One region of the Mycolicibacterium nivoides genome, then DNA from elsewhere that is predicted to be linked to it. Evidence: riboswitches for the same ligand, from Rfam matches in the RefSeq annotation. Region 1 holds a riboswitch; the other holds the start of a gene.

The links. A riboswitch is a leader RNA that binds a small molecule or an ion and turns the genes downstream of it on or off. The one in region 1 is predicted to bind glycine.
Region 2: another riboswitch for glycine. It lies ahead of gcvP (aminomethyl-transferring glycine dehydrogenase); the one in region 1 lies ahead of cycA (D-serine/D-alanine/glycine transporter).

The regions. Positions count from the first base shown of each region.
Region 1 covers NZ_CP034072.1:1,702,776-1,717,561, forward strand. Annotated here, with positions in the region: gene EH231_RS08100 (hypothetical protein) at 1-360, shown strand, start outside; gene EH231_RS08105 (hypothetical protein) at 328-561, opposite strand; gene EH231_RS08110 (oxygenase MpaB family protein) at 579-1,454, opposite strand; gene EH231_RS08115 (hypothetical protein) at 1,468-1,692, opposite strand; gene EH231_RS08120 (TfoX/Sxy family protein) at 1,762-2,094, opposite strand; gene EH231_RS08125 (nitroreductase/quinone reductase family protein) at 2,096-2,485, opposite strand; gene cycA (D-serine/D-alanine/glycine transporter) at 2,505-3,971, opposite strand; glycine riboswitch at 4,133-4,231, opposite strand; gene lon (endopeptidase La) at 4,415-6,739, opposite strand; gene EH231_RS08140 (VC0807 family protein) at 6,768-7,406, opposite strand; gene EH231_RS08145 (NADP-dependent oxidoreductase) at 7,504-8,430, shown strand; gene EH231_RS08150 (SDR family oxidoreductase) at 8,427-8,756, shown strand; gene EH231_RS08155 (hypothetical protein) at 8,796-8,996, shown strand; gene EH231_RS08160 (molybdopterin-dependent oxidoreductase) at 9,005-10,570, opposite strand; gene EH231_RS08165 (esterase family protein) at 10,648-11,643, opposite strand; gene EH231_RS08170 (mechanosensitive ion channel family protein) at 11,806-13,206, opposite strand; gene EH231_RS08175 (adenylate/guanylate cyclase domain-containing protein) at 13,203-14,786, opposite strand, start outside.
Region 2 covers NZ_CP034072.1:5,638,239-5,653,024, reverse strand. Annotated here, with positions in the region: gene EH231_RS27770 (PucR family transcriptional regulator) at 1-959, shown strand, start outside; gene EH231_RS27765 (SDR family NAD(P)-dependent oxidoreductase) at 986-1,774, opposite strand; gene EH231_RS27760 (SDR family NAD(P)-dependent oxidoreductase) at 1,798-2,646, opposite strand; gene EH231_RS27755 (alpha/beta hydrolase) at 2,737-3,663, opposite strand; gene EH231_RS27750 (ABC transporter substrate-binding protein) at 3,753-4,724, opposite strand; gene EH231_RS27745 (ABC transporter ATP-binding protein) at 4,754-5,512, opposite strand; gene EH231_RS27740 (ABC transporter permease) at 5,512-6,351, opposite strand; gene EH231_RS27735 (aryl-sulfate sulfotransferase) at 6,348-7,673, opposite strand; gene EH231_RS27730 (LacI family DNA-binding transcriptional regulator) at 7,861-8,838, shown strand; gene speB (agmatinase) at 8,966-9,967, shown strand; glycine riboswitch at 10,003-10,093, shown strand; gene gcvP (aminomethyl-transferring glycine dehydrogenase) at 10,244-13,117, shown strand; gene gcvT (glycine cleavage system aminomethyltransferase GcvT) at 13,114-14,226, shown strand; gene gcvH (glycine cleavage system protein GcvH) at 14,238-14,636, shown strand; gene glyA (serine hydroxymethyltransferase) at 14,639-14,786, shown strand, end outside.

The DNA.
Region 1 (14,786 bases):
CCCGCGGCCGCCCGGCTCACCACGGCACTGCTCGCCGCCGGGGTGGCGGAGCTCAGTGCCTCGGCGAAGATCCACGGCGTGGCCGGAGGGCTCGGCTTCCTGTCCGCGACCTGCGGATGCTTCGCGCTGGCAAGGTATTTCGCCCACATGGGGGACCGGGTCTGGATGGTGGTTTCGGCGGGGGTCGGCGTCGCGGTGTTGTCGGTGGGCGTCTACCTGGGCCTCAACGCCGGCGCGCAGACCGAGACGTTCAACTATGTGCCGACATGGATCAGTGGTGCGGCGTTGTGGCTGTTCGTCGCGGCTGTGGCGGCGCGACTGTTGCACTCACAGCGCGACGCACACGTCGGCGCCCAGTAGCAGCACCGGCCACAGCAGCGTCACCTGGCCGAAGGCCACCAGATCGGCGCCGGCCGGGAACTTGGTCAACAGGCTCGATTCGATGAGCTGCACCTGTTCGGGATGGAAGAACGTCCAGACCAGTCCGATCACGAGGTAGGGCAGGGCCAGCCACATCAGCGTCTCGAGCACCTGCTCGACGCTGGCTTTGTGGCCCAACATCCGGCGGATCCGGTGCATCAGATCAGGGCCTTGTCGGCCGATACGCGGCGGCGGACGTCGGCCAGCAGCAGGTAGCTGCCACCCTGGCGGACGAACACCGGCAGGAAGCGGTTGCCGAATGCCACCGCCAGGAACAGCCATTCGAACAGCCGCTGCCTGCCGCGGCCCCAGCCGAAGCCGACGGCGTCGCGGAACACCGGAGCGAGGAAACCGGTGGTCAGGAATTTCAGCAGTGGCCGAAACGGTATCCGGAGCAGCGGATTGATCATCCGTAGGTCGACCAGGTCGTGCAGATACCGTCTGACGACGTCGTCGATCTGCACCCGGCCGCACGCGGCGTCCCAGTACGTGTCGAACTCAGCCCGCGTCGCGGGCCACTGCTCCGGGCTGACCTGCAACGTGGTGCCCAGCGTCGCCGCGGATTGATAGAACTGCTCGGCCTGAGCGTGCGTCATCTCACCCCGCAGCAATTGGTAGACATCTTCCAGCCCGACGAACAGGCAGGCGGCCACCCACAGCTGCAGGTCCCGGTCAAAGGCGTTGTACTGCACGGGACTTGCGGGCCCGGATCGGACCTGCCGGTGAGCAGCGTCCACGGCGTCGCGGAACGCCGCCCGATCCTCGGGCTTTCCGAGGATGGCCACCGCCAGATAGCTCAGTGTGGTGCGGGCCCGCTTCCACGGGTGCTTGAGCAGGTTGCCGGAATCGACGGTGCTCTCCACGACCCCGTAACCCACACCCGGCGAGGACAGCTGCATGATCACGTTGGCCGCGCCGGCGGCGAAGCCCCACAGGTCCATCGCATCGGCGATGGTCACGTCCTCGTCGGACCAGCGAGCTGTCCGTCGGGTGATCGCGATGCGGTTGGCGGGAGTGGTGTCGCCGAGAGACATGCGCCGGCTCCTCTCAGCTCATGCACACGTTGGTGAACAGCAGGACGGGCCAGGAGACGATGGAGCCGAGAAAGGACACCACGGCGTCGGCCCCGTCCATTCCGGCCAGATGGCTGGTGTGGGTGAGTGACCAGACCAGGCCGATGAGCAGGTAGGGGACCGCGAGGATGACGGCGGTGCCGATCCACTCGGCGATGGTCATCTGGAAACCGAGGATCTTGCGTACTGCGGTCAGCATATGAGCGGGCCCCCGTCGTTGTCAGGCACGCTCTATGTTAATGGTGATTCTCATCGGCCGCGGCGGAAACTACTTGGGCGGCAGCCCCTTGGCGAAATCGATGCCGCGGGTTACCCATGACTGGAGCTGCCGCCGGGTCTTGATGCCGGGACCGGCGATCCGCAGCCAGCCCCGCATCTCGCGGCCGCCCATCACCATCGGCTCGACGTGATCGCGTCGCAGCAGGTTCTCGCCGTCGTCTCGCGAGACCCGCACCATGAGGCCGCCTTCGCGGGTCGCCGCGACGGCCATGTTGCCGTGGACCAGAAAGGCCAGCCCGCCGAACATGCGTCTCTCGTCGAGGCCGCTTTCGGTTGCCGTCAACTCGCGGATGCGATCGGCCAGGTCCGGGTCGAAGGCCATGTCAGTCGAGGTCGATGCGGAGGGTGAGCAGATCGCTGCCCATGGCCCGGACCACCGCACTGTTGAGCGTCGGCAGCTCCTTGAGCCGCGCGACCGGGTCGTCGTCGGGCAGCAGGTACGCCGTCCCGGTCCGCCAGTGGCCGTTGATCCGCAGCCGCACAGCAGGATTGGCCTTGATGTTGAGCACGTAGTGGGAGCGCTCGCCGTGCTCGGCGACCATCCAGAATTGATCGCCGATCACCCGGCCGCCCACGGCGGTGTGCCGTGGTTCGCCGGATTTCCGGCCGACCGTCTCCAGCATGGTGACGGGCAGTTGGCGGCCGACCGGATTGACGATGCGGCGTTGGGCGCCATGGACGATGCGTCGCTTCAGATCACGAAGATCCACCATGGCGCCACCCTACCGAGCGTCAGTCAGAATCCGTCGACTTGAGTTCGGCGCGGAATTCGGCTTCGCGGGCCAGATGTTGCGGGCGACGCCGCAGCACCAGCCAGGCGATACCGAGTACCAGGAACCACACCGGCGTCACGAGTTCGGCCTGCAGGGTGTCTTCCTTCAAGGCGAACGCCACGATCAGGAAGGCGAAGAAGGCCAGGACGACGTAACACATCACGATGCCGCCGGGCATCTTGAACTTCGACGCCTCGTGCAGTTCCGGCCGGCGTTTCCGGTAGACGAGGTAGCTGACCAGGATGATCGTCCAGACGAAGATGAAGCACAGCGACGAGATGGTCGTGACCAGGGTGAAGGCCGCGACGATCGAGTCGCCGGCGGCGACCATGACCACACCGGACAGCAGGAACACCCCGGACAGGAACAACGCGTTGGCGGGCACGCGCCGTGAGGTGAGCCGGCCGAACAGGCGGGGTGCGTCACCTTCGGTGGCCAGGCCGTAGACCATCCGGGAGGTCGAGTAGATGCCGGAGTTGGCCGACGACGTCGCCGAGGTCAGCACCACGAAGTTGACCACCGAAGCGGCGATTCCCAGGCCCGCCAGGCTGAACATGGCCACGAACGGGCTGAGTTTGGGATCGATCTCGCGCCACGGCGTGACCGCGATGATGATGGTCAGGGCGGCGACGTAGAAGAGCATGACGCGCACGGGGATCGAGTTGATCGCCTTGGGCAGGTTGCGTTCCGGGTCCTTGGCCTCGGCGGCAGTGGTGCCCACCAGTTCGATGCCGACGAACGCGAAGGTCGCGATCTGGAAGCCGGCCACGAATCCCATTGGGCCGGTGGGGAAGAAGCCGCCGTCGTTCCACAGGTTGGCGAAGGAGGCCTGGGCGCCGGTGGGCGCTTGGAAACTGGTGAAGATCATGACGAGGCCGACGATGATCAGCGTCACGATCGCGATGATCTTGATCAGGGCGAACCAGAACTCGGTCTCGCCGAAGGCGCGCACGGTCGGCAGATTCAGTCCGATCAGCACCACGACCGTCGCGAGAGCCGGTATCCACAGCGGGAGGTCCGGCCACCAGAAGGCCACGTACCCGGCGATCACCACCACGTCGGCGACGCCCGTGACGATCCAGCAGAACCAGTAGGTCCAGCCGGTGAAGAACCCCGCCCACGGGCCGAGGAGGTCGGCGGCGAAATCGGCGAAGGACTTGTAATGCAGGTTGGACAGCAGCAGCTCGCCCATGGCCCGCATCACGAAGAACAGCATGAAGCCGATGATCATGTAGACGAACAGCACCGATGGGCCGGCCAGCGAGATGGTCTTGCCGGACCCCATGAACAGGCCCGTGCCGATGGCACCGCCGATCGCGATCAGCTGGATGTGCCGGTTGGAGAGCTGACGGGAAAGGTGCTGTGGCTCGCCGGACGATGCGGGCGATTCCGCTGAATCAGCGGACAGATCACTGGATTGGGACATAGCAACCTAAGGATCTCAGGCCCCATGGGGAGCGCGGACTGCGGGCGCCTCCCCGCTCTGTCGTTTTGAACCTGAGAGTTTTCACGAACCGCCGCTACCGGCGCTTCACCTGCCCCTTCGGTGAGCCGGTCCTGGACTGGCCGACTGCTTTCCAGAGGTGCCTAGTCGCGGCGATACGGGGGCCTGAGAGATTCCTGGGGAGGATTTGCTCCTGCGGCGCCCGCCGGCTGGATGGGGCGGGACTCTCCCGCCGCGACTCAACGGCGTCTTGAGTTGTGAGCCACCCCGAACCTGGAGTGTGCCGCGCGTCACGTTAGCAGCCGAGTGCGGATCGCGCACCCCCATGGGGACCGCGCGTCATCCGCGCACGCCGAGCGACCGTGTCTGTACGGTGACGCGCCGTCACCTGCGTACATTCACGGTCGCTCGCGCGGTGGATTTCCTTACGCGGCGGCGGTCGCCTGCTCGGCGGCCGGTTCCAGCGCCGCCGCGATGATGTCGGCCACGTCTGTCATCGGCTTGACCTCCAGTGCGTCGAGCACCTCGGCCGGCACGTCGTCCAGGTCCGGCTCGTTGCGCGCCGGGATGAACACCGTCTTCAGCCCCGCCCGCTGCGCAGCGAGCAGCTTCTGCTTGACGCCGCCGATGGGCAGCACCCGGCCGTTCAGCGTGACCTCGCCGGTCATGCCGACATCGCCGCGCACCTGCCGCCCGGTGGCCATCGACACCAGTGCCGTCACCATCGTGACGCCGGCCGACGGCCCGTCCTTGGGCACCGCGCCCGCGGGGACGTGCACGTGGATCTGACGGTCCAGCGCCTTCGGGTCGACGCCCAACTGCTCGGCGTGGGCCCGCACGTAGGACAGCGCGATCTGCGCCGACTCCTTCATGACGTCACCCAGTTGACCGGTCAGCTTCAGGCCCGGCTCACCCTCGTTCGAGTTCACCTCGATGAAGAGCACGTCACCGCCCAGTCCTGTGACGGCCAGGCCGGTCGCCACACCCGGCACCGCGGTGCGCTCGTCGGACTCCGGCGTGAAGCGTGGACGCCCCAGGTACTCAACGAGATCCGGCTCATCAATCACGATCGGGGCCTCGGTGGAGTCCAGTTTCGTGGTCACCTTGCGCAGCGCCTTGGCCAGCAACCGTTCGAACTGACGAACGCCTGGCTCACGGGTGTAGTCCGCGGCGATCTTGCGCAGCGCCGCATCCGTCACCGTCACCTCGGCATCGGTCAGGGCAGCGCGTTCGGCCTGCCGTGGCAGCAGGTAGTCCCGTGCGATCGCGACCTTGTCGTCCTCGGTGTAGCCGTCGATCTGCACCAGTTCCATGCGGTCCAGCAGCGCCGAGGGAATGTTCTCGATGACGTTGGCCGTCGCCAGGAACACGACGTCGGACAGGTCCAGATCCAGGTCCAGGTAGTGGTCGCGGAACGTGTGATTCTGCGCCGGGTCCAGCACCTCCAGCAGCGCGGCAGACGGGTCGCCCCGGTAGTCCGAGCCCACCTTGTCGATCTCGTCCAGCAGCACAACGGGATTCATCGAACCCGCCTCGCCGATGGCCCGCACGACCCGGCCCGGAAGCGCGCCGACGTAGGTACGCCGGTGGCCGCGGATCTCGGCCTCGTCACGCACACCGCCTAGGGCGACGCGCACGAACTTGCGGCCCAGAGCCCGGGCCACGGACTCACCCAACGAGGTCTTGCCGACCCCGGGCGGACCGGCCAGCACCATCACGGCGCCCGAGCCGCGGCCACCGACGACGGCCATGCCGCGCTGGGCACGACGGGCCCGCACGGCCAGGTACTCGACGATGCGGTCCTTGACGTCGTCCAGACCGTGGTGATCGGCGTCCAAGATCTCGCGGGCACCCTTGAGGTCGGTCGAGTCCTCGGTCCGTTCGTTCCACGGCAGATCCAGAACGGTGTCCAGCCAGGTACGGATCCAGCCGCCCTCGGGGCTCTGCTCGCTGGAGCGTTCCAGCTTGCCGACCTCCCGCAGCGCGGCCTCGCGGACCTTCTCCGGCAGATCGGCGGCCTCGACCCGGGCCCGGTAATCGTCTGACCCCTCGGGCTCGCCTTCGCCCAGTTCCTTGCGGATCGCGTTCAACTGCTGGCGCAGCAGGAATTCCTTCTGCTGCTTGTCCATCCCGGCCCGGACGTCCTCGGCGATCTTGTCGTTGACCTCGACTTCGGCCAGGTGCTCGCCGGTCCATTCGATGAGCAGGCTCAGGCGGCGACTCACGTCCTCGGTCTCCAGGAGCTGACGCTTCTGCACGTCGGTCAGGTACGAGGCGTAGCCGGCCGTGTCGGCCAGTGCGGACGGGTCGGTGATCTTGTTGACCACGTCGACGATCTGCCAGGCCTCACGCCGCTGCAGCATGGCCAGCAGCAGCTTCTTGTATTCGGCGGCCAGCGTCTTGGTCTCGTCGGTCACCGAGTCCGGCTCGCCGGCTTCCTCCACCTCGACCCACAGGGCCGCACCGGGTCCGGTGGTTCCAGAACCGATGTGGGCACGGTGTTCACCGCGGACAACGGCGGCTTCCGCACCTCCGGGCATGCGCCCGACCTGCACGATCGACGCGATCACACCGTGGGTGGGGTAGCGGTCGTCCAGGCGCGGGGCGATCAGCAGCTTGCCCGATTCGCTGGCCTGGGCGGCGTCGATCGCCGCCCGGGCAGCGTCGTCGAGTTCGACGGGCACCACCATTCCGGGCAACACGATCGGTTCGCTCAAGAACAAGATGGGCACTGCGTTTGATTCGGACATCAAACCTCCAAAGTTCAGTCTGATGCGCTCAACCTTGGTGGGCTCCCATTTGTTCCCGGAGGAGTTCCCCCTTGGCCCTGGCTCGTTTCGCGACCACCACGGTGGCCGCCATCAGCAGGGCCGTGAAAGCCAGCGAAACGACCGTGTTCACGCCGTTCGCGACGTCTATGGCCAGGGAGAAGATGATCGCCAGGCTGATCAACATCCCGATCAGCAGGCCGATGCCCCACATCGCTGAGAGCGAAACGTGGACCCGGTGCCTGAACGCCGCCTCGCCGGGATCGGGAGCCTCGTCAGGGGCGGGCCGGACCCGTTCGGCGACGATCTGGGTCAGCGGTTTGCCGATGAAACAGCTGCCGAGGAAAGCCAGGGCGCCGATGCCGCCGACGAGGGTGTTGCCCGCCATCAGCATCCGGGCGTCCGAGGTCGCCAGGCCCACCGCGAGGCTCAGCCCGAAGCTCAGCATCAGATACCCCGCGAACGGATCGAGCCGGCGGGCCTTGATCGCGTCATAGGAGACCTTGATCCCCGCGACCACGGTCCCCGTCAGCAGTGCGGCGTACTCGGAGACGCCTGCGGCTCGCAGCCCGTAGTAGGCGATCAGTGGAGGGGCGACATCAAGGAGGATGCCCCGCATGACGGGGCGCAGTGAGTGATCTTGGCTCACCACCGCGAAGATATGGACACACCCTGTGAACTCACTGTGCCCTGAGGGGAAGCGGCCCTGCGGAATGTTTCCAGCGTTTGGTTCGTCGTAAGGAAACATGAGCAGAGCAGTCCAATTCGATGAATACGGCGGGATCGACGTCCTGCAGGTGCGTGACGTGCCGAGGCCGGTTCCGGCGGCAGGCGAGGTGCTCGTGCAGGTCCGGGCTGCTGGAATCAACCCGGGCGAGGCCATGATTCGCCGTGGCGCACTGCACGATCGGTTCCCGGCCGTCTTTCCGTCAGGCGAAGGCAGCGACCTCGCGGGTGTGGTGGCCGAACTCGGGCCCGGCGTGAACGGATTCGACGTCGGTGACGAGGTACTCGGGTTCACCGACGATCGCGCCAGCCACGCCGAGTATGTGACCGTGCCCGCCACCCAGTTGGCTCCCAAACCGCCCGGCCTTCCGTGGGAGGTCGCCGGATCGCTGTATGTCGTGGGTGCCACGGCCTACGCGGCGGTGCGGGCCGTGCGGCTGCAACCCGGGGACACCGTTGCGATCGCGGGTGCCGCGGGTGGTGTCGGCACCATCGCGGTGCAACTCGCCAAGCGCGCCGGCGCCACCGTGCTCGGCATCGCCGGGCCGGGAAACGATGAGTGGCTGACGGCGCACGGCGTCGTCCCGGTCAACTACGGAGACGATCTGGTCGCCCGGCTCCGCACCGCGTCCCCGTCGGGTCGCGTCGATGCCTTCCTCGATTTCTTCGGCGGCGGATACGTGAAGCTGGCTGTCGAGGAGCTGGGCGTCGCGCCCGACCGGGTCGACACCATCATCGACTTCCCGGCCATCGAGGAGTTCGGTGTCCAGGGTGCAGGCAACGCCGAGGGGGCCGACATCGCGATCATCGCCGAATTGGCCGATCTCGCCGCCTCCGGGGAACTCGACGTGCCGATCGCCGAGGTGTTCGCCCTCGACGACGTCCGCGCCGCGTACACCGAGCTGGAAAAGCGGCATACCAGAGGGAAATTGGTGCTGCGACCGTGACCGGTGACCCGATCGCCGGATTGAAGATCGTGCCGGACATGGGCGTTTACGCGGCGACCAAGTATGCGGTACGGACCGTGATGGAGACACTGCGCCAGGAATCCACCGACGGTGCCATCCGGGCCACCGCCATCTCTCCGGGATTTGTCCGTACGGAGCTCGACGGTTCGATAGACGATCCGGGGCTGCGCGCCCGGATACGGTCCAACATGGACGAATTCGGCCTCGCACCGAAGGCGGTGGCACGTGCGGTGGCATTCGCGATCGAGCAGCCGCCCGATGTCGAGATCGGCGAGATCGTCCTGCGGCCCACCGTGCAGGGTTGATGCGGCCACCTCCTGGTGTGTGGCGCGTAGCATCCAACTATGAACAGGGGATTCGTCGTGACACTCGCGATCGGTGTGATCGTGGCGCTGTTCGGACTGATCTGGGCCTTGCAGGGATTCGGTGTGCTGCAGGGTAGTCCGATGAGCAACACCACCACCTGGTCGATCATCGGTCCGATCACCGTGGTGATCGGGATCGTGATCTCAGTCTTCAGTTGGCGCAAGATCTCCCGCAAGTAGGCTCGGCGTCATGCCACGGTGAAGTTCACCGAATGCCAACCGGTGGCGCCATCGGGCACGGTCGGGGCTTCGTCTGATGTCTGGACGGCTCCGCTGTTGTCGGTGGCCCGCACCGTGAGGGTGTGTTCCCCCGGGCTGTCGGCCTGCCATCCGAAGCTCCACAACCGCCAGGTCTGGTTGGAGTAGGCGTCCCCGAGCTGGGCGGGTTGCCATGGGCCGTCGTCGATTCGGACCTCGACACCGCGTACGCCGCGGTTCTGCGCCCACGCGACTCCACCGAAGGTCGTCGCCCCCGACGGGATCTGCTGGCCGCGTTTCGGCACGTCGATGCGCGACTCGGTCTTGATCGGGCCGCGCGCTGCCCAGCCCTGCCTGGTCCAATACGCCTCTGCCCGGTCGAAGCGGGTCAGCTCCAGGTCGGTGACCCATTTGGTGGCCGACACATAGCCGTAGAGTCCGGCGACCACCAGCCTGGCCGGGTAGCCGTGGATGACGGGTAGCGGCTGACCGTTGAGGCCGACGGCCAACATCGCATCCCGGCCGTCGTGCAGGGCCTCCACCGGCGTGCCGACGGTGAAGCCGTCGACCGACGTCGACAGCAACATGTCCGCATCGGGGGAGACCCCGGCCGCCTGCAGCAGGTCTGTCAGTCGATAACCGGTCCACATGCCCGTCGAGATATATTCGCCACCAACCGGATTGGACACGCAGGTCAGCGTCACCGCCTTCTCGATCGCTTCGAATCGGTCCAGGTCGGCGAAGCTGTAGGTGATCTCGCGATCCACCATGCCGTGAATGCGCAGTCGCCACTCGTCGCGGCTCAGCTGGGGAACGGAAAGCGCGATGTCCACCCGGTAGAAGTCGGCACCATCGGTGATGAAACTCGGCAGGGCAACATCTTTCGGCTGCACGCCGGCCGGTATCGGCGGAGCGGGTATGCGCGGGCGCGGGATCACCGAGACATCGCGCTCGGCCGCCACGGAATTGGTCAAGCGGCCGACGACGACGCCCAGCAGCCCGCTAGCCGCCCCGAACGCCAGCAGACCGCCGGTGGTCAGCCACAGTCTTCTGCTGACGTCGGGTTCGTCGCCGCCGTCGGCGTGTCCGGTCTCGGGGACCGTCCACAGGCGCACCGCCAGCAGACGCAGCACCGCCACGCCGCATGCGGTGCCCACCACCGTCGGCACGATGTCGGGCAGGGTCGCGCCCGGCCGTGAGAGCACGGCGGCACAGCCGAGAAGTCCCGCGACGACGAAGATCACGCTGCCGACCGGCCGGCGCCGGGTCTCGTAGGTCGCGGCGAGGGCGGCGATGGCCGCGATCGCCACCAGGACGACGACGGCGAGGAAGAGCTTGTCCAGGCCGCCGAGGGCCTGGATCACCAACTCTTTGACGGGGCCCGGTGTGCGGTCGACGATCACCGCGCCGACCGCGCCGAGCGGTTGGGCCTGAGTCGCGAACGGAATGGCGACAACCGCCGCGACACCGAGCGAGACCGCGGCGGCCGCAACGCCGCCGAGCATCCGCGCATTCGGCGAGGGCCCGGACGAGGACCTCGACGAGGACTCAGTCATCGTCACCAACGTACTCCGGACACAGGGCAGGGAGCCTGCCGTAGGGGTGACGACAGGCTCCCTGGGTGGGTGGTCTGCTAGGTGGCCGACTGTGCGCCCAGCACCCGCTGGATGTCGGGCTTCATCTGCTGCAGCTGCTGTCCCCAGTAGCTCCAGGCGTGCGTGCCGTTGGCCGGGAAGTTGAACACCCCGTTGGTGCCGCCGGCGGCGATGTAGTTGTCCCGGAAGGTGACGTTGGTGCGCAGGGTCAGGCCTTCGAGGAACTGAGCCGCCATCAGGTTGCCGCCGTTGGTCCCGGAGTCGAGATCCGACGGGGTGCCGGTGCCGCAGTAGATCCAGAGGCGGGTGTTGTTGGCGACCAGCTGGTTGATGTTGACCATCGGGTCGTTGCGCTTCCACGCCGCATCGGTCGACGGTCCCCACATGCTCTCGGCGTTGTAGCCGCCCGCATCGTTCATCGCCAGCCCGATCAGCATCGGCCACCAGCCCTCGGACGGGTTGAGGAAGCCCGAAAGCGTTCCGGCGTAGATGAACTGCTGCGGGTGATGGATCGCGTAGGTCAGCGCTGCGCTGCCCGCCATCGAGATGCCGACGACGGCGTTGCCGGTCTGCGACACGCCGCGGTTCGCGGCCAGCCAGGCCGGCAGCTCATTGGTCAGGAAGGTCTCCCACTTGTAGGTGTAGTCCTGACCGTTGCCCTTGGAGGGCTGGTACCAGTCGGTGTAGAAGCTGGACTGGCCGCCGACGGGCATGATCACCGACAGGCCCGATCCGTTGTACCACTCGAACGCCGGGGTGTTGATGTCCCAGCCGTTGTAGTCGTCCTGGGCCCGCAGGCCGTCGAGCAGGTACACCGCGTGCGGTCCGCCGCCCTGGAACTGGACGCGGATGTTGCGGTTCATCGACGGTGAGAACACGTCGAGGTACTCGACCGGCAGACCCGGGCGGGAGAATGCGCCAGCGGTCGCCGAACCTCCTGCGAGACCGATCAGCGCCGGCAGGGTGGCGGCTGCCATTGCCCCCGCCGCCAGTCGGCGCGTCCACGCTCCGCGAATCTTGTTGAGGAACTTCATAACGGCAACCAACCGTCCTTTCTGCACGTATCCCAAGCAGTTTGCCGCTTGCTTCCGTAGTGAAACACGCGTCCCATCAGTCACACGTGTAACAACACCGCACGTGCAGATCGCGGTTTACTAACGGTTGGAACTCGGCGCCGAGACCGTCGGCGACGGGATTCAGCGAGCGGCCGCGCCGAGTGCCTGCCTGACGCTGGCCCTGCGCTCCTCGATCGCCCGGCCGATGTCCTGCAGCAGTACCGGCTTCCGCGCCACCAGATCCTCGATGCACTCGCGGTCGAACTGCGCGACGGTGACCTCTGTCAGTGCGTATGCCGTCGTGATGACCGGCTCGCGGGTCAGCGCGGTCTGCCCGAGGAAGTCACCCTGTTCCAAGGTGAGGACCGGGAGGAACAGATCGTCCGCGTCGGCCACGGCCAGTTGCACCGTGCCGGCGACGACGAACGTCATCTTCTTGGGAACTTGACCTACGACCTGGATGATCTCGTCCGTGCCGTACCGGGTGAGACGGACGTACGGTGCCAGATCCCGCTGGTCCTCGGCACTCAGGCGGAGTGTCGGTGCGATCAGGCGAAGCGTCTGCTCGACGCGTTCGCTGGTCTCGAACTCATCCTCGGCCTCGTCCAGATGCAGACCGGCCCGCCGCGAGGCGTACCACGTCCAGCGCAGGAACGTGGATCTCGCGCTGAAATCGTCGGCGGGCGAGTGCAGTGGGATGAGCGTCTTGTACTGCAACGCACCGGCCGCAACGGTGGATACCGTTCCGTCGCTTCGTAGTTGAGGTAGGCGGCGGCCCACTTCGTTGAGTACGCGGCAGACCTCGTCGGGGGCATCATCGACGGCGAACACGGTGATCACAGAAATGGTGTGCGCGCCTGACGGGCGGCTCAGGTTGGTGAACGATGCGCCGGCCAGCACGGAGTTCGGGATCACCTGCAGGCCGCTTCCGGTGTCGATATGGGTTGCGCGCCAGTTCACCTCCACCACGCGCCCGCGCGCCGACGGCGCATCGACCCAGTCACCGAGTTGGAACGGCTGCTCGAACAACACCAGCAGCCCGGAGATGATCTGGCCGACCGAGTTCTGCAGGGCCAGGCCCAGCACGATCGACGACACTCCCAGGGCCGTGAAAAGCCCGCCGATGTTGGCGCCCCAGATGTAGGCGAAGATCAAACCGATGCCGATGGCTATCAGTGCGAACCGGGCGACGTCGAGGAAGATCGACGGAATGCGCTTGCGCCAACTGCCTTCCGGAGCACTCTGGAACAGTGTCGCGTTGAGTCCGGACAGCAACAGGACCAGTACGACAAAGCCGAACACCGTCGCCACAATCCGCACCGGTGTGGTTTCCCCGGAGATCTGCATCGCCTGGCTCAGCAGGATCAGCAGCGCACCCAGCGGCAGGATGTAGGTCCGGACCAGGTGCACCGGGCCGGCCAGGAAGCTGCCCCGTCTGCGGAGCGCGTTGTGGAGTTCGGTGAGGAGCACCAGACAGACGGGAAATCCGACCGCGACGCCGATCGCCCAGTAGAACCAGGGAGCGTCGAGCAGACCGGTCATCGTCGGTCCTGCAGTTTCCAGATCGGCTGGTCGGTACCGTCGACGTGCACGGTGCCCGCCGGCTCGAGGTCGCGGGTATCGCCCATCACCTCGAACACCCGCTCGGTGACGTACACCCCCGGCTGTGGCGAGCCCCGCTGAACCCGGTAGGCGAGGTTGACCGCCGAGCCCCACATGTCGTAGGCCAGGTTGGAGCGTCCGACCAGGCCACTGCTCACCGCGCCGGTGTCGATGCCCGCGCGCAGGCTGAGTGCGGTCCCGGCCTCGGTGTTGAACCGTTCGATGATGCGCTGCATTTCGAGAGCGAAGTCGACAGTACGGCGGACATTGTCGAGCCGTGGGACGCTCAACCCGGAGCTGGCCCAGTAGCCGTTGCGCAGGGTGCGGACCCGTTCCACTCCCAGATCATCTGCGGCGGCGTCGAATTGGTGCACCAAGCGGTTGACGATGGCCAGCGCTTCCTCGGAGGACATTTCGGATGTCAGCTCGTCCAGGCCGACGGTGTCGGCGAACAGGACCGTCACGTTGTGGTGGTCCTGCGCGATCGTCTCCTCGCCGTCGCGGTAACGCTGTACCACCGACTCCGGCATCAGCGTGCGCAGCAGGCGGTCGTTCTCCCGACGCTGCTCGGCGAGCAGATCTTCCTTGATCGCCAAATTGCGGCTCATGTCGTTGAATGCTGTTGTCAGATCACCGAACTCGTCCCTCGACTGCACCGGCAGCGAGATGTCGTAATCGCCCGCGCCGATCTGCTGGGCGCCGGCCTCCAGCCGGCGCAGCGGTCGGACGAACAGCCGGGCCAACATCATGGCGGCCAGACACACGATGAAGGTGATGATGACGGTCGACAACACCAGGGTGCGGGTGAACGTCGCGACGGGAGCGAATGCCTCGGCCGTGTCGATCTTGGCGATGATCGACCAGTTCAGACCTTGCAGACTGACCGGTGCGTAGGCCTGCAGCGTCTCATTGCCCAGGTAGTCGTCCTCGATCACGGTGCCGCTCTGGCCGCGCAGGGCCAACCGGGTCGCTGTCGTCTCGACCGGCTGGACCAGCGTGGTTCCGTGTTGACGGAGTGATTTCGCCGCCACCGCCGGTGGGGTGCCGGCATCGATGACGTCGCGTTCGAACTTCTCCGGATTCTCCAGGAACAGTCGTGAATCGGACCGCATCAAACCGTCGGGACCGACCACGAACGTCTCGCCGGTCGCACCCATCCCGGCGGTTTCCCATTGTTTGTCGGCCGTCATGAGCCGGTTGATCTTGGAGATCGGGAACTGCAGGGCGAGTACGCCCTCAACCCGGCCGGGTGGGCCGACTGGCGCCATCATCCAGGCCGTGGGCTCATCGGCCGGTTGATAGTCACCGAAGTCGGTGATCCCGACATAGTCGACCGCGTTCGACGCCAGGGTCTTCTCATACGCGTCCGACAGCAGGCTCTGGCGGTACGGCCCGGTGACGACGTTGGTGCCGAGGTCGATGCCTTTGTACGCGGTGTAGACGACGTTGCCTGCGGTGTCGAGCAGGAGGGCATCCTCGAACTGGAATCGTTCGACGATCTCCCGGAAGTAGTCGTTGAA
Region 2 (14,786 bases), 3.0 Mb from region 1:
TCAACGCGATCGTTGAGCGGCACGCGAGCAACGCCGAGGAACTGCGCCTGGCATCGGAGCTGGGTGGCGCATGGATGTTCGCCTATGTCGACGCCGCGCTGTGCCTGGTAGAGGCGGCGTACACCGCCGAGCGTGACCGTTGGTTGCGTAGCGCCGCCGCCAGCCAGGCCGAGACCATCGGCACCATCCTGGCCGGGGAACCCATCGACACCGACGTGGCAACGCGGCGACTCCGCCACGATGTCCGCCGGGTCCACGTCGCCGCGATCGCATGGCTCGAATCCCATGAAGAAGGCCGCAACACACAAGCCATTCTCGAGTCCGCGATCCGCGATATCGCCTCCGCGATCGGCAATCAGAAGCCTCTCGTGCATCCGCTCGGAATCCTGTCGACCGCGGCTTGGATCAGCTCACACAGTCACATTCCATCGAAAGTATTGGACGAGTTGCGGTTTCGGACGGCCAACGCGCCGGGTGTACGCGTCGCGATCGGCGAGCCGGCACCGGGCATCGCGGGGTTTCGCTCCAGTTACGTGGAAGCGGTTGAGGCGCAACGTGTCGCGCGACTCGCCGACCGCCCGGCCGGCAGTGTCACCCGTTACGACAATGTCGTGCTGAGGGCGATCGCAACAGCCAACCTGGACCAGGCGCGGCAGTTCGTGCGACGAGAGCTCGGGCCACTGGGTGCGGCGGACGAAACCACGCGACGGCTCGCCGCCACGGTGCGCGCCTATCTCGACGAGAACTGCAGTCGCGGACGAACGGCCAAACGACTTCACGTCCACGACAACACGGTCGCCTATCGGATCCGGCAGGCAGAGGAGCTGTTGGGAAGGTCCTTGGAGCGGCGCACGCTCGAGCTGCGCGTCGCACTGGCCCTGGCCGACGTCGTCGCCGAAACCTCCGCTTCCGGAACGACGGTTCCCGCGCAGGCCGATTCGTTGCGGCCGGCCAACTGATCGACGTGCTCGTGCCGGCGCCCGTGTTACCGGCGCCCGAGCATGGCGTCGCGAACCCGCCCGACGCCGGCCAGGCGCGCGAGGTCTCCGATCAGAACCGGTGCGACGAAACCGATCCCGGCCAGCAGCCGCACGCCGGCCGACGCAACCGTCGTCTCCGGGGTGCCGCGCTCGATCGCCCCGGCGACTGCCCGCGCGACATCGTCGGGCGAACTCGTGCCGAATGCTCGCGGAAGGGTGACTCCCGTGTCCGCCAGCATCCCGGCGTCACGGATCGGGCCGGGAAAGATTGTGGAGACGCCGACGCCGGTACCGTGCAGCTCTTGGCGTAGGGCAAGTCCCAGCCCGCGCAATCCCCATTTCGTGGCGGTGTACACCGCGCCGTTCCCCGGCGTCGCGATGAGGCCGGCGCCCGACGAGATGAAGACGATGTGGCCCCGGCCGCGGCGTTTCATCGATATCGCCGCCGCACGCGCGAGTGCGGTGGGGGCCAGCAGGTTGACGCGCACCGCCTCCTCGATCTCGCTGTCGCTCAGCATCGTGAGATCCTGCGGGATACCGACGCCCGCGTTGGCGACGAGAATGTCCACCTCGCCGGCACGGTCCATCAGGTCGTCCGCTTCGTCGAGGCGGCTGAGATCAGCGGTCAAGGCGCAGGCGGGCGGTCCGAGCTCGTCGACCAGTTTGTGTAGTGCCGGCTCGCGTCGGCCCGTCACGGTGAGTGCGGAGCCTCGTCCGGCGAGTTCGCGTGCGATGGCACGGCCAATGCCACCCGTCGCTCCGGTCACCAGGGCGCTGCGGCCGTTCAGTTTCATGTCCCGTCCTCAATTATGGTTTGTCACTTGGAAAATTCTGCCGCGCGTGCCGCGAGCCAACGGGCCAGCGGTGGCGCGGTGCGCGAGAGCACGTACATCACATGTGCTTCCGAGGCGACTGGCGCCACGGCGCGGTTGCGGGCGACTGCGCGCAAGATATTCTTTGCGACGCGCTCCGGGGTGTACCCGCGCTTCTGGTAGGTCGACACGAGGTGCTTGCGCCGAGCGTCAACATCCGCGGCGCCGCGGATGACGCTGTTCTGCGTGATGGCGGTGTTGATGATGCCGGGGCATACCGCGGTGACACCGATGCCATGCGGCTTCAGCTCCATGCGCAGCGCTTCGGACAACCCGAGCACCGCGAACTTGGTAGCGCTGTAGGCGGTCAGCTGGGGATTGGCCAGGAGGCCCGCGGCCGAGGACAGATTGACGACGTGGCCGCCGCGCCCTGATTCGATCATGCCGGGTAAGAATGCATCGCAGCTGTGCACCACACCCATGAGGTTGATGTTGATCAACCATTGCCAATCTTTGACGTTGGTGTCCAGGAAGCCCCCGACCAGACCGACTCCGGCGTTGTTGACCAACAGGTCGACCTGGCCGAAATGTTCGAAGGTCGCGTGCGCGAACCGAATCATCGAATCGGCATCGGACACGTCGACCTGATAGGTCAGCACCTCGACGCCCAGCTTCTCAGCCATTCCGGCGGTGCCGTCGAGCGCTGCCTCGTTGATGTCACATAGCGCCAGGCGGGCGTGCCGCCGGGCACACAACAGCGCCACCTCGCGGCCGATACCGCTGCCGGCGCCGGTGACCACCACAACTCGATCGGTGAGGTCGGCGGTCTTGAGTCGGGATCCAGTTCTAGGCATAGAAGCAAGCTAAGGAGGCGACGGGTCCGCCCGCTCGTGCGAACGCACCAACATGTAGGTGTTGGGTTGTCGCGACGCGCTAACCGACTCTCACCGCAGGTGCCGGTTGAGATGGGCGGCAATGCGTTCCATCGCGTCGTGAGCGGTAGGTGCTTCTGACTTGGCGAAGCCATGGTCGATGCCGGGAAAGCGATGGTGGGTGATCGGGACGCCCGCGCTGGACAGTCGTGCCGCCAACTCGTCGCCCTCTGGTCCGAGCGTGTCGAGTGCGCCGGTGAGTATGAGTGTCGGTGGCATCGCGGCTGCCAGCTCGTCATCGAACAACGGGGAGGCCAGCGCCTCTCGCGAGCAGCTCGTGTCCACGAGGTAGGCGTCGATCGCCAGTCGCTGGATTCTGCGCGATATGCGGGGACGCGTCTTGACCGAGGTGCGGTCGGCGCGGCTGAGGTCGAGGACCGGGAAGGCCAAGGCTGTGGCGCGAAACATGACATCGCTTGTGCGGTGGGCTTGTTGGCACACATTGACGGCCAGTTTCGCGCCGGCGCTGGCCCCCGTCACCGACATCCGGTCCGCGTCCCAGCCGCGGCCGACGGCTTCAGAGCGTATCCACGACGCCACATCGAAACACTGCTCTTCGGCCACCGGATACCGCACCTGGGGCGCCGTGGCGTAGTCGGCCAAGACCACCACCGCTCCGACTTCTGCCGCGATGTAGTGCGCGATGTATTCCTCTTGCCGTGGGTTGCGCACGATGAAGGCGCCGCCGTGCAGGTGCAGGTTGACTGGTGGCCCGTCCGGACCGGTCTTGGCGAGTGCGGCCTCTGGGTGGGGTGAATAGATGAAGCACCGGACAGCGCCGTGGCGCGTCGCGACATCGACGACCTCCGGTGGGGCGACGGACCGCGTTGCGGAACTGAAGCTGCGCGGGGTGGGGACCAGCGGCAGCAGGCGTTGGGCCAGGTGGGCCAAGACCCAGGCGCCTGCTCGCCGCGTCGTGGTAGACGTGGCTGTGTTCACTCGGCGAAACGGTAGCTATGCGCGCTCGGTGCCCGCTTGTCGCGAACGGCTGAAAAGCGCGGGTGATGTTGTGGAAACCGCGACAGTGCTCAGGACTTACTCGGCTCCGGTAGGAACTGGTTGTCGAGGAACTTCGCGTAGTCGGGCAGTTGTGTGTCCGGATCGATGGACTTCTGGGTCTTGGCCCACGCCCCGAGTTCGGCCAGCTTGTCGGCCAGGTCCGGATTCAGCTGGAGAGTGAAGTCGAACTCGCCGAGCACGGTGGCGAGCAGTTCAGGGTCCAGCTGGGTGGCCTTGGCGACGGCGTCGGTGGCGGCTTTGTCGTGCTGGGACAGGGCAGTGCCCGCGTCGCCGAGTGCGGCGAGGAAGGCCGTGATCGCCTTGCCCTTGGTCGAGACGGCCGATTCGGTGGCGACGAACAGGCTGTGCTGGTTGTAGGTTCCGCCGGTCAGGGCCACGGCGTCGTCGCCGAGGGCCTTGATGGTCTGCGCCTGGTAGGGCTGGAAGATCGATACGGCATCGACATTGCGCTGGGTGGCGGCGGTGACGATCGCAGACGGGGCGACCTGTACAAGCTCAGCCTTGATGTTGTTCTGCGCCAGGGCGTTCGACACGTAGTAGGCAGCACTCGTGCCCAGTGGAGTGCCGATCGACTTGCCGGCCAGATCCGCGACGGTGTTGATGCCCGCGCTGCGCCGGGCGACGATACGCGAGCCTTCCCAGCGGGAACCGTCGGCGATCACCCGCAGGGTGGGAGTGCGGGTCAGCGCGGTCGAGGTGGGCACATCGGCGGCGGTGGTGATGTCGACCTGACCGGCGGCCGCGGCCTGCAGTGCCTCCACGCCGGACTGGAAGTTCACCACCTTGACGTTCACGTTGTGCTTGTCGAACAGGCCGGTGTCGGCGGCGACGGGGACCTGCGCCCAGGATGGGTCGACGACGAACCCGACGGTGAGTTGATCGGCGTTCGCGGTACCCGAGTCGGTGCAGGCGGTGCCTGTCACAGCCAGTGCGGCAGCGGCAACCGCTGCGGCGACGATGCGCCGGAAAGGAGTCTTCACGGTATGGGTTCCTTTGTGGGGGTAGGGGATCAGTGCACGGCGTGGTCGATGCCGAGCTGGTGGTGCAGGGTCTTGCGGATCTCGCTGTAGCCGGGCTGGTCTGCCAGTGCGTCGGCGGGCCGGGGCCGGCTCAACGGGTTGGTGATCTGATCGGCGATCTGCCCGTCGCGCAGCACGCTGACGGTGTCGCCGAGCCGGATCGCCTCGTCGATGTCGTGCGTGACGAAGACGATCGTGCGGTTCAACCGCGTCCACAGATCGATCAGCAGATCCTGCATGCGCAGCCGGGTGAGTGCGTCGAGCGCCGCGAACGGTTCGTCCATCAGCATCACCGTCGGCTCCCCGGCCAGCACCCGGGCGATGCTGACCCGTTGCCGCATACCGCCGGACAATTCACCGGGGCGCTGTGCGGCCACCTCGTCATGTAGGCCCACCAAGTCCAGCAGTTCGTGGATCGTGTTCCGGCGCTCGGGTTTTGACAGCCTCCGGGCGGACAGGGCGAAGTCGATGTTGTCGGCGACGGTCATCCACGGGAACAGCACATCGCGCTGGAATGCGACGCCGCGTCGGGGATGCGGTGCGGTGACCGCCTCGCCACTGTCGGTCACCGTGCCCGCGGTCGCGGTGATCAGCCCGGCCAGACAGTGCAGCAGTGTCGACTTGCCGCTGCCGGAGGCGCCGACGAGGACGGAGAACGACCCGTCGGGAATCGTCAGGGAGATGCCCTTGAGCGTCGGCTCCTGCTTGCCGGGGAACTTCACCACGAGTTCGTGGGTCTGGATGGCCATCAGCGCTCCTCTTGAGCCCAACGGGTGAACGGGGACGTGACCGAGGCGACCAGCAGGTCGCACAGCGCGCCGACGATGCCAAGGATGATCAGGCAGAAGATCAGCCGATCGGCCTGGGAGAACAGCTGTGCCTGGGAGATCCGGTAGCCGATACCCGCAGTGGTACCGGTCATCTCGGCCACCACGATGAGCACGAACGCCATCGCGGCCCCCACCCTCAGGCCCGATGCGATATCGGGGGCGGCCTCGGGCAGCACCACTTTGGACAACGTCTGCCAGCGGCCGGCCCCCAGGCAGCGGGCGGCCTTCAGATAGTCGACCGGTGTGCTCGCCAACCCGGAATGGCTGTTGATCCATACCGGGACGAAGACGCCGAGCGCGATGACCAGGAGCTTGCTGTTCTCGCCGAGCCCGAACCACAGGATTGCCAATGGGACCAGGCCGATCGTCGGGATCGGCGAGAACACCCGCAGCACCGGTTGCAGTAGGTTGCGCCCCGCCTTGGTGGTTGCGGTGAACACCGCGACGACGATCCCGGCGGCGGCACCGATCGCGAAACCGACTGCCGCCCTGCGCAAACTGGCGACGATGTCGTCGGCCAGCAGGCCCTCGGTCCACAGGGTCTGCCCGGCCGCGAGGATCTCCGGCACGCTCGGGAACAGTTGCCGCGGGAACCGCCCGGTCGCCACGATCAGCGACCACAACGCCGCGGCGATCCCCAGGCCGGCGACCGTCCAACCCAGGACACCCAACCGCGCGAACGCCGACCGCACCCGGGCCGGGCCCGGGTATCGGCCCGCGCTCGCGGCCGGTGTCCGGACCGCCAAACCGGCTGTCATGGACGGCTTCCCGATTCAGTTCCCACTGCGCGCAGCGGTTCGCGCGAGGTACCCGCGGGCACCCAGTCGAACGGCACGGCCTGCGACCGGTACACCAGCGCGGTCCGGGTGAGCCGGTCGACGCCGGGCACCCTGGTCTGCTTGACCTCGGGCTCACCGGCCACGCCGTAGCCCTGGTGCGGGCTGTGGTACTCCCACACCACATCGCCGTCGGGGGTGACCTGGAACAACCGCCCCTGCATCCCCTCGGTGATCAAGGTGTTGCCGTTGGGAAGTCGCTGGGCATTGCTGACGAACGAACTGAAGAACGTCCAGGTGGGCAGACCTGAGTCTTCAGCGGTGTACTGCCACACGATTTCCTTGGTAGCGGGGTCGATCTCGAGTATCCGGGATCCGGCGTAGATGCCCAGTGGTGCGGCCGGGTATCCGGCGCCGCCCTGGTTGTCGAACACCAGGATGTTGCCCGCACCGGGAAGGCCCGCGGCGATCATGTGCGGGTTGTGCTGACCGGAGGTCTGATCGACCGGGCGCGGCACCTTGTGCACGTTGATCCGCTGATGCTGGGCGCCGAACTCGGCGTCGTAGTAGGGACCCAGCTTCCAGGCGATGGCTCCGGACGACTTGTCGATCAGGGCGATGATATTGGCCTTGCGGAAGCTGATCAGGATGTTGTCGGGGTGGAAGACGGAGTCCGGATCATCCACATACCAGCGGTTGGGCCCAAGGGTTTTGGCGCTGTTCATCTCCAGGTATCCCCAGGGATCGTCGGGGTCACGAGCGACGGTGTGGCGCAGGGCTTCCCATCCGGCCTCGGAGAATCCGAACTCGTCGAGGTGATCGCCGGCCAGCCACCGCCAGACGATCTCGCCTTCGGGTGTGACTTCGTAAAGGCCCTGATCGCCCACGGTGTGCTCACCGAGACCGGGCACCACGCGGGGAACGGTGACCAGGATCAGGCGGTTGCCGTTGGGCAACAGTTCCCAGTCGTGGTTCTGCCGGGCCGCACCGTCGGGTGCCTGCGTGCCCCACTCCCAGACGATCTCGCCATCCCAGTTGAGTTGGCCGACGGTGCCGTTGGCGTAGATACCGCCGCGGGCGTCGCCGCTGTCGGACAGTTGCACCCCGACGTCGCCGAGGCGCCCGTCGTTGAGCGCAGGATCCACAATGCGCGGTGGAACACCTGCATACGGCCACTCGTGCACCACGGTGCCGTTGAGGTCGATCACCCGGGTGGTTCCGTCGGCGCCGGTGAACAGGATGTAGCTGTCGTGGACAAGGTCGGGATCGAGGTAGCTGACTCCGCTGGGACGTACAAATGCCATGTCAGTTACTCCACCAACGTCCGGTTACAACCACGGGTCCTCCTCGTTACGGTTCTAATCGATTAGCGTAAGCAGGCGAAGCGTGGGCGGAACCGTCACAATCGAGGTGATTCAAACTCTTTCGAGCTGTCATCTACGAGCGGAGGGTCCAGCCGTTGTGAGTGGTAAACGTCCGACACTGGCTGACGTGGCCAGCCGCGCCGGCACCTCGACGGCGGTGGTGAGCTATGTGCTCAACAACGGCCCGCGTCCGGTATCGGAATTGTTGCGGGCCAAGGTGATCAGTGCGATCGACGAGTTGAACTACCGGCCCGATGTACGGGCCAGGGCGCTGCGCCGGTCGCGGCGATGGCGGCAGATCGGGCTGTTGGTCCCCGACCTCACGCTGCCGCTGTTCGGTGAGTTCGTGGGGCGGATCGAGATCGAAGCCCGGGCACGCGACCACCTGACGCTGATCGGCAACACCGGCTATGACCCCGAACGTGAACTTGAGTTCGCGGCCGCGTTCGCCGAAGTCGGTGTCGACGGACTGCTGGTGGTCGGGGCGGCGAACGCCCCCGGAACGGCGAATCTGTGTCGGCAGGAACGTATTCCGGTGGTGTGGATGCACAACATCCGCGGTGAGGTGGAAGCCGACATCGTCGGGGTGGACCACGTGAATGCCGGCGCACTCGTCGCCCGGCACCTGCTCGATGTCCATGGTTGTCGCGACGTCGCGTTCGTCGGCGGTTTCACCGAGGACGACGTCCATCACGGTGACCGCGAAACCGTGCAACAGCGGTTCGAGGGAGTCGCCGCCGTCGTCGGGCACGACCTCCCGCTCATCCGGACCGATCTCACCCCGTCCGGCGCGTACGGCGCGGTCGGGGAGTTTCTGCGTCGCGCCGAACACGTCCCGCGCGCGTTCGTGGTGGGCACCTACGGCCAGTCGGCCGCCACGATCCGGGCGATCAGCGATGCGGGACTGCGGGTGCCCGGCGACGTCGGGGTGGTCGGTTTCGACGGCAGCGCCGTCGATTACGGGCAGGTGCGGCTCACCGCGGTGCAGCAACCCGTCGATGCCTTGGCGCGTCAGGCGCTCGGCTTGTTGCTCGGGGATGCCCCGGTTGCCGGGGACGGCCTGGTGCCCGCGTTGCGGGTGGGGGAGACCTGCGGGTGCGCGTGAGCTAGGCCCTTGTGCGATTGCTCAAAGGCACTCGTCAGTGTTTGGGCATTATCTGCTCGCTACGGGTGTGCGCCGGGAGTGATGCTGACTGTCAACACCCGGCGAGTCGAAAGGCTGGAAACCACAGATGAGCACGCACAACGGCATCATCGGCGCACTGCCCGCCACCCAGGTCCCGCGCTACGCCGGGAAGGGCACCTTCGCCCGGATCGCCGACATCCATGAGGTGTCCGACTACGACATCGCGATCCTCGGCGTGCCCTTCGACGGCGGTACCTCCTACCGGCCCGGTGCCCGGTTCGGTCCGATGGCGGTCCGGCAGGCCGCGCGCACCCTTCGTCCCGGCTATCACGTCGAACTGGGTGTCGCGCCGCTGGAGCACGTGCAGGTGGTGGATGCCGGAGACGTCGCCGTCACGCCGTACAACATCGCCGAGGCCTGCCAGCAGATCCAGGACCACGCCTCCGACATTCTGGCCGGCGGCGACCGCCGCATCGTGTCCATCGGCGGTGACCACACCATCGCGCTGCCGAACCTGCGTGCCCTGCACGCCAAGCACGGCCCCGTCGCGCTGGTCCACTTCGACGCGCACCTGGACACCTGGGACACCTACTTCAACGCGCCGGTCACGCACGGCACGATCTTCCGCCGGGCGTTCGAGGAGGGGTTGCTGATCGAGGATCACTCGATCCACGTCGGCATCCGCGGCCCGATCTACGACCAGATCGATCTCGACGACGACGCCCGCATGGGGTTCAAGATCATCCGGGCGGGCGACCTGGACGTGATCGGTACCGACGCGGCCGTCGACGTGGTGCGCCGCCGGGTCGACGACCTCCCGGTGTACCTGTCCATCGACATCGACGTGCTCGACCCGGCGTTCGCCCCGGGCACCGGCACCCCCGAATCCGGCGGCCTGACCTCGCGCGAACTGCTGAAGATGCTGCGCAAGATGTCCGGCCTCAACATCGTCGGCGCCGACGTCGTCGAGGTGGCGCCCGCCTACGACCACGCCGAAATCACCAGCGTGGCGGCGGCCACGGTGGTGTTCGACATCGTGTCTCTCATGGTCGCCGGACGGCAGTCGAATCTGCCCGTCAACGGTGAGGTTGCGGCCACGGCGCCTTGATCGAGTAGCATCCGTCACATAACTCAATACGTCGATGACGCATTGTGGGAGAACCTCCGATTCCGGAGGCGCCGTAGGAGCAACTCCTCCCCGGGAATCTCTCAGGCCCAATACCGCAGTGTCGAGACAACTCTGGAGAACAGCGCGATCGCAGGATCGGGCTTACCGAAGGGGAAAGGCGCAACGCGCTAAAACTCTCAGGTTTCAGGACAGAGCGGGGAGGTGTCACTTCACGACGCATCGTGTAACCGCGATGCCCGAAACCGGAGTCGCCTCATGCCCGAGTGCACCGCAATTGTCCACGACGACAACTCTTTTCGCGACCGACACATCGGCCCTGACCGAGTGGGCGAGCGGCGCATGCTCGATGCTCTCGGATTCGCCACCACCGATGAGTTGATCGACAGCGCGGTGCCCCGGCAGATCCGCTGCACCGATGGCTTGCGGCTGCCCGCCGCGCGATCCGAACAGCAGGTGCTCGCGGCACTGCGCGAGCTGGCCGACCGCAATCAGCCGCGGATTCAGATGATCGGCCTCGGCTACCACGACACCATCACCCCCGCGGTCCTGCGCCGCAACATGCTCGAGTCGCCGGCCTGGTACACCGCCTACACGCCGTACCAGCCGGAGATCTCGCAGGGCAGGCTAGAGGCGCTGCTGACGTTCCAGACGCTGATCGAGGACCTCACGGCGCTGCCGGTCGCCGGTGCATCGCTGCTGGACGAGGCCACCGCGGTGATGGAGGCGGTGCTGTTGATGCGGCGGGCCAACAAGAAGGTGTCGTCCAACCGTGTGGTGCTGGATGCCGATTGCCTGCCGCAGACGCTCGCGGTGATACGCGGGCGGGCCGAAGCCGTCGGCGTCGAGGTGGTGGTCGCCGATCTGACCGGGACGCTGCCCGCCGGCGACGCCTTCGGCGTCGTCTTCCAGTCCCCGGGCGCCAGCGGAGCGGTGCGCGACCTCGCCCCGCTCGTCGCCGCGGCACACGAGCGCGGAATGCTCACCACCGTCGCCGCCGACCTGCTGTCGCTGACCCTGATCACGGCCCCCGGCGAGCAGGGCGCCGACATCGCGGTGGGCTCGGCACAGCGGTTCGGCGTGCCGCTGTTCTTCGGCGGTCCCCACGCCGGCTACATGGCGGTGCGGTCCGGTCTGGAGCGCATGCTGCCCGGCCGTCTGGTCGGGGTATCGGTCGACGTGGCGGGCAAGCCGGCCTACCGGCTCGCACTGCAGACCCGCGAGCAGCACATCCGCCGCGACAAGGCGACCAGCAACATCTGCACCGCGCAGGCATTGCTGGCCAACGTCGCCGCCATGTACGCCGCCTACCACGGACCGGAAGGCTTGCGCGCCATCGCAACCCGCGTCCATGGGCACGCCGTCGCGCTGGCCGACGGTCTGCGTGCCGCGGGGCGTGAGGTCGTGCACGACTCGTTCTTCGACACCGTGCTGGTGCGGGTCCCGGGCACCGCCCACGAGATCGTGGCGGCCGCCGACCGGGCCGGTATCAACCTTCGTCTGGTCGACGCCGACCATGTCGGCATCGCCTGCGACGAGTGCACCACCGACGACGTGGTCGGGCGCGTGCTCGAGGTGTTCGGTGCTTCGCCGACGGCCACCGATCGTCCGTTCGCGTTGCCTGCCGCTCTGCTTCGCACGTCGGAGTACCTGCAGCACCCCGTGTTTCAAACGCATCGATCCGAAACCGCGATGCTGCGTTTCCTGCGGGAGCTCTCGGACCGGGATCTGGCGCTGGACCGCACCATGATCCCGCTCGGATCCTGCACCATGAAGCTCAACGCCGCGGCCGAGATGGAACCGATCAGCTGGCCCGGGTTCGCCGGTATCCACCCGTACGCGCCTGCCGAACAGACCGCGGGGTACCTCGAGCTGATCGGCAATCTGGAAACCTGGCTGGCCGAGATCACCGGCTACGACCGGGTTTCGTTGCAGCCCAACGCCGGATCCCAGGGCGAGCTCGCGGGCCTGCTGGCCATCAACGCCTACCACCGGTCACGCGGCGAGGACCACCGCGACGTCTGCCTCATCCCGCAGTCGGCACACGGCACCAATGCGGCCTCGGCCGTCCTGGCCGGGATGCGCGTGGTCGTCGTGAAGACGGCCGCCAACGGCAACATCGACCACGACGATCTGGAGGCCAAGCTCGCCGACCACGACGGGCGGGTCGCGGCGATCATGCTCACCTACCCGTCCACTCACGGCGTGTACGAAACCGATGTCCGCACCGTGTGCGATCTCGTCCACCGCGCCGGCGGACAGGTGTACGTCGACGGGGCCAACCTGAACGCTCTTGTGGGACTTGCCAAACCTGGCGAGTTCGGTGGCGACGTGTCACATCTCAACCTGCACAAGACATTCTGCATCCCGCACGGCGGCGGCGGCCCGGGCGTCGGACCCGTCGCGGTCCGCTCACACCTGGCCCCGTTCCTGCCCGGTGACCCGCTGCAGGACGGGCCGGCGCCGGTATCGGCCGCCAACTACGGTTCCGCCGGCATTCTGCCGATCACCTGGGCATACCTGGCACTGATGGGTCCCGACGGCTTGACCGCGGCCACCAAGGCCGCGGTGCTGGGCGCCAACTACCTGGCGACATCGCTGGCCGGGCACTATCCGGTGCTCTACACCGGGGAAACCGGGTTGGTCGCACACGAGTGCATCCTCGATCTGCGCGAGATCACCAAGCGCACCGGAGTGACGGCGGAGGATGTGGCAAAGCGGTTGATCGACTACGGTTTCCACGCCCCGACCCTGTCCTTCCCGGTCAGCGGAACGCTCATGGTGGAGCCCACCGAATCCGAGGACCTGGCCGAACTGGACCGGTTCATCGAGGCCATGCTCAACATCCACGACGAGATCAGCCGGGTCGGCTCGGGAGAGTGGGCGCTCGAAAGCAGCCCGTTGCGGCAGGCTCCGCACACCGCCGAGCAGGTCACCGATGCCGAGTGGCTCCTGCCGTACAGCAGGCAGTACGCCGCGTATCCCGTTGCGTCCCTGCGGCTGAACAAGTACTGGCCGCCGGTCCGCCGTATCGACGGCGTGCACGGCGACCGCAACCTCGCCTGCTCGTGCCCTGCGCCAGAGGCATTCCAGACCGACACCGTCGAGATCCTCCAGGAGGTTTTTGCATGACCGACAACCACACCCCGGCCTCACCGCTGCTCGACGAACATCGGGGATTGGGTGCCGCGTTCACCGACTTCGCCGGCTGGGCAATGCCGCTGAAGTACGGCAGTGAACTGGCTGAGCACAAGGCGGTCCGGGAGACCGCCGGGTTGTTCGACCTGTCCCACATGGGCGAGATCGCCATCACGGGGCCTCAAGCCGGCGAGGCGCTGGACTTCGCGTTGGTCGGCGAGGCGTCCAAGATCGGCATGGGCCGGGCCAAGTACTCGCTCATGTGCGATGCCGACGGCGGCGTGATCGATGATCTGGTCGTCTACCGGCTCGCCGACGACCGCTTCCTGGTGGTCGCCAATGCCGCGAACGCCCCCACCGTGGCACGTGAACTGTCGAGCCGGGCCGCACAATTCGATGCCGACGTCGACGACCAGTCGGCCAGCACCGCACTGATAGCCGTTCAGGGGCCCGCGGCGGAAGGCATCGTCAGCTCTCTGGTGCCCGACGAGCAGCTGGAACTGGTCGCGCATCTCAAGTACTACGCGGTGACCGCGGCGCAGGTCGCCGGTATCGATGTGCTGTTGGCGCGTACCGGCTACACCGGCGAGGACGGCTTCGAGCTCTACGTGCCCAACGCGCAGGCGGTGGAGTTGTGGCGGGCCTTGCTGGCGGCCACCACCGAGGTCGGTGGGTTGCCCGCGGGGCTGGCCTGCCGCGACACCTTGCGACTCGAGGCCGGAATGGCGCTCTACGGACACGAGCTCACCCGCGAGCTCAACCCGTATGCGGCCGGCCTGGGCAAGGTCGTCCGCCTGGGTAAGGAGTTCGTCGGACGCGATGCGCTGCAAGGACTTTCCGAGTTGCCGGTCTCGCGTGTCCTGGTAGGGCTGAAGGGCGCGACCCGCCGCGCGGCCCGGGCCGGTTACACCGTCGAGAACACCGACGGGGCCGCGGTGGGAATGGTGACGTCAGGCGCGTTGTCGCCGACCCTTGGTTACCCGATCGCACTGGCCTACCTCGACACGGGGCTGGCCGAACCCGGAACCGTCGTGCAGGTCGACATCCGCGGCAAGAAAGAACAGTTCGAAATCACCCCGGCGCCGTTCTACCGCCGCAGCTGAAAGGACCCGACATGACCACTCAGACAATCCCCGACGACCGTAGCTACACCGAAGAGCACGAGTGGGTGCTCATCGCACCCGGTGCCGCACTGCCGGACACCCCGGTCAAGGTCGGGATCACCTCGGTCGCCGCCGCCGCGCTCGGTGACCTGGTGTACCTCGACCTGCCCGAGGTCGGGTCCACCATCACCGCAGGCGAAAGCTGCGGCGAGGTGGAATCCACCAAGACCGTGTCCGAGCTCTACCCGCCAGTGAGTGGCACCGTCACGGCGGTCAATACCGAAGCCGTCGACGATCCCGCCCTCGTCACGTCCGATCCCTACGGATCCGGCTGGCTGTTCGAGGTGCAGGCGACCGAGGCGGGAAACCTGTTGACCGCAGCCGAATACGCAGAGAAGAGCGAGGCCTAGCCATGAGCATCCTCGACGAACGCCTCGCCGACTTCGACCCCGAGATCTTCTCGGCGATCGGCGACGAACTGCACCGGCAGCGGCTGGGACTGGAGATGATCGCCTCGGAGAACCACGCTCCGCTCGCGGTCATGCAGGCGCAGGGTTCGG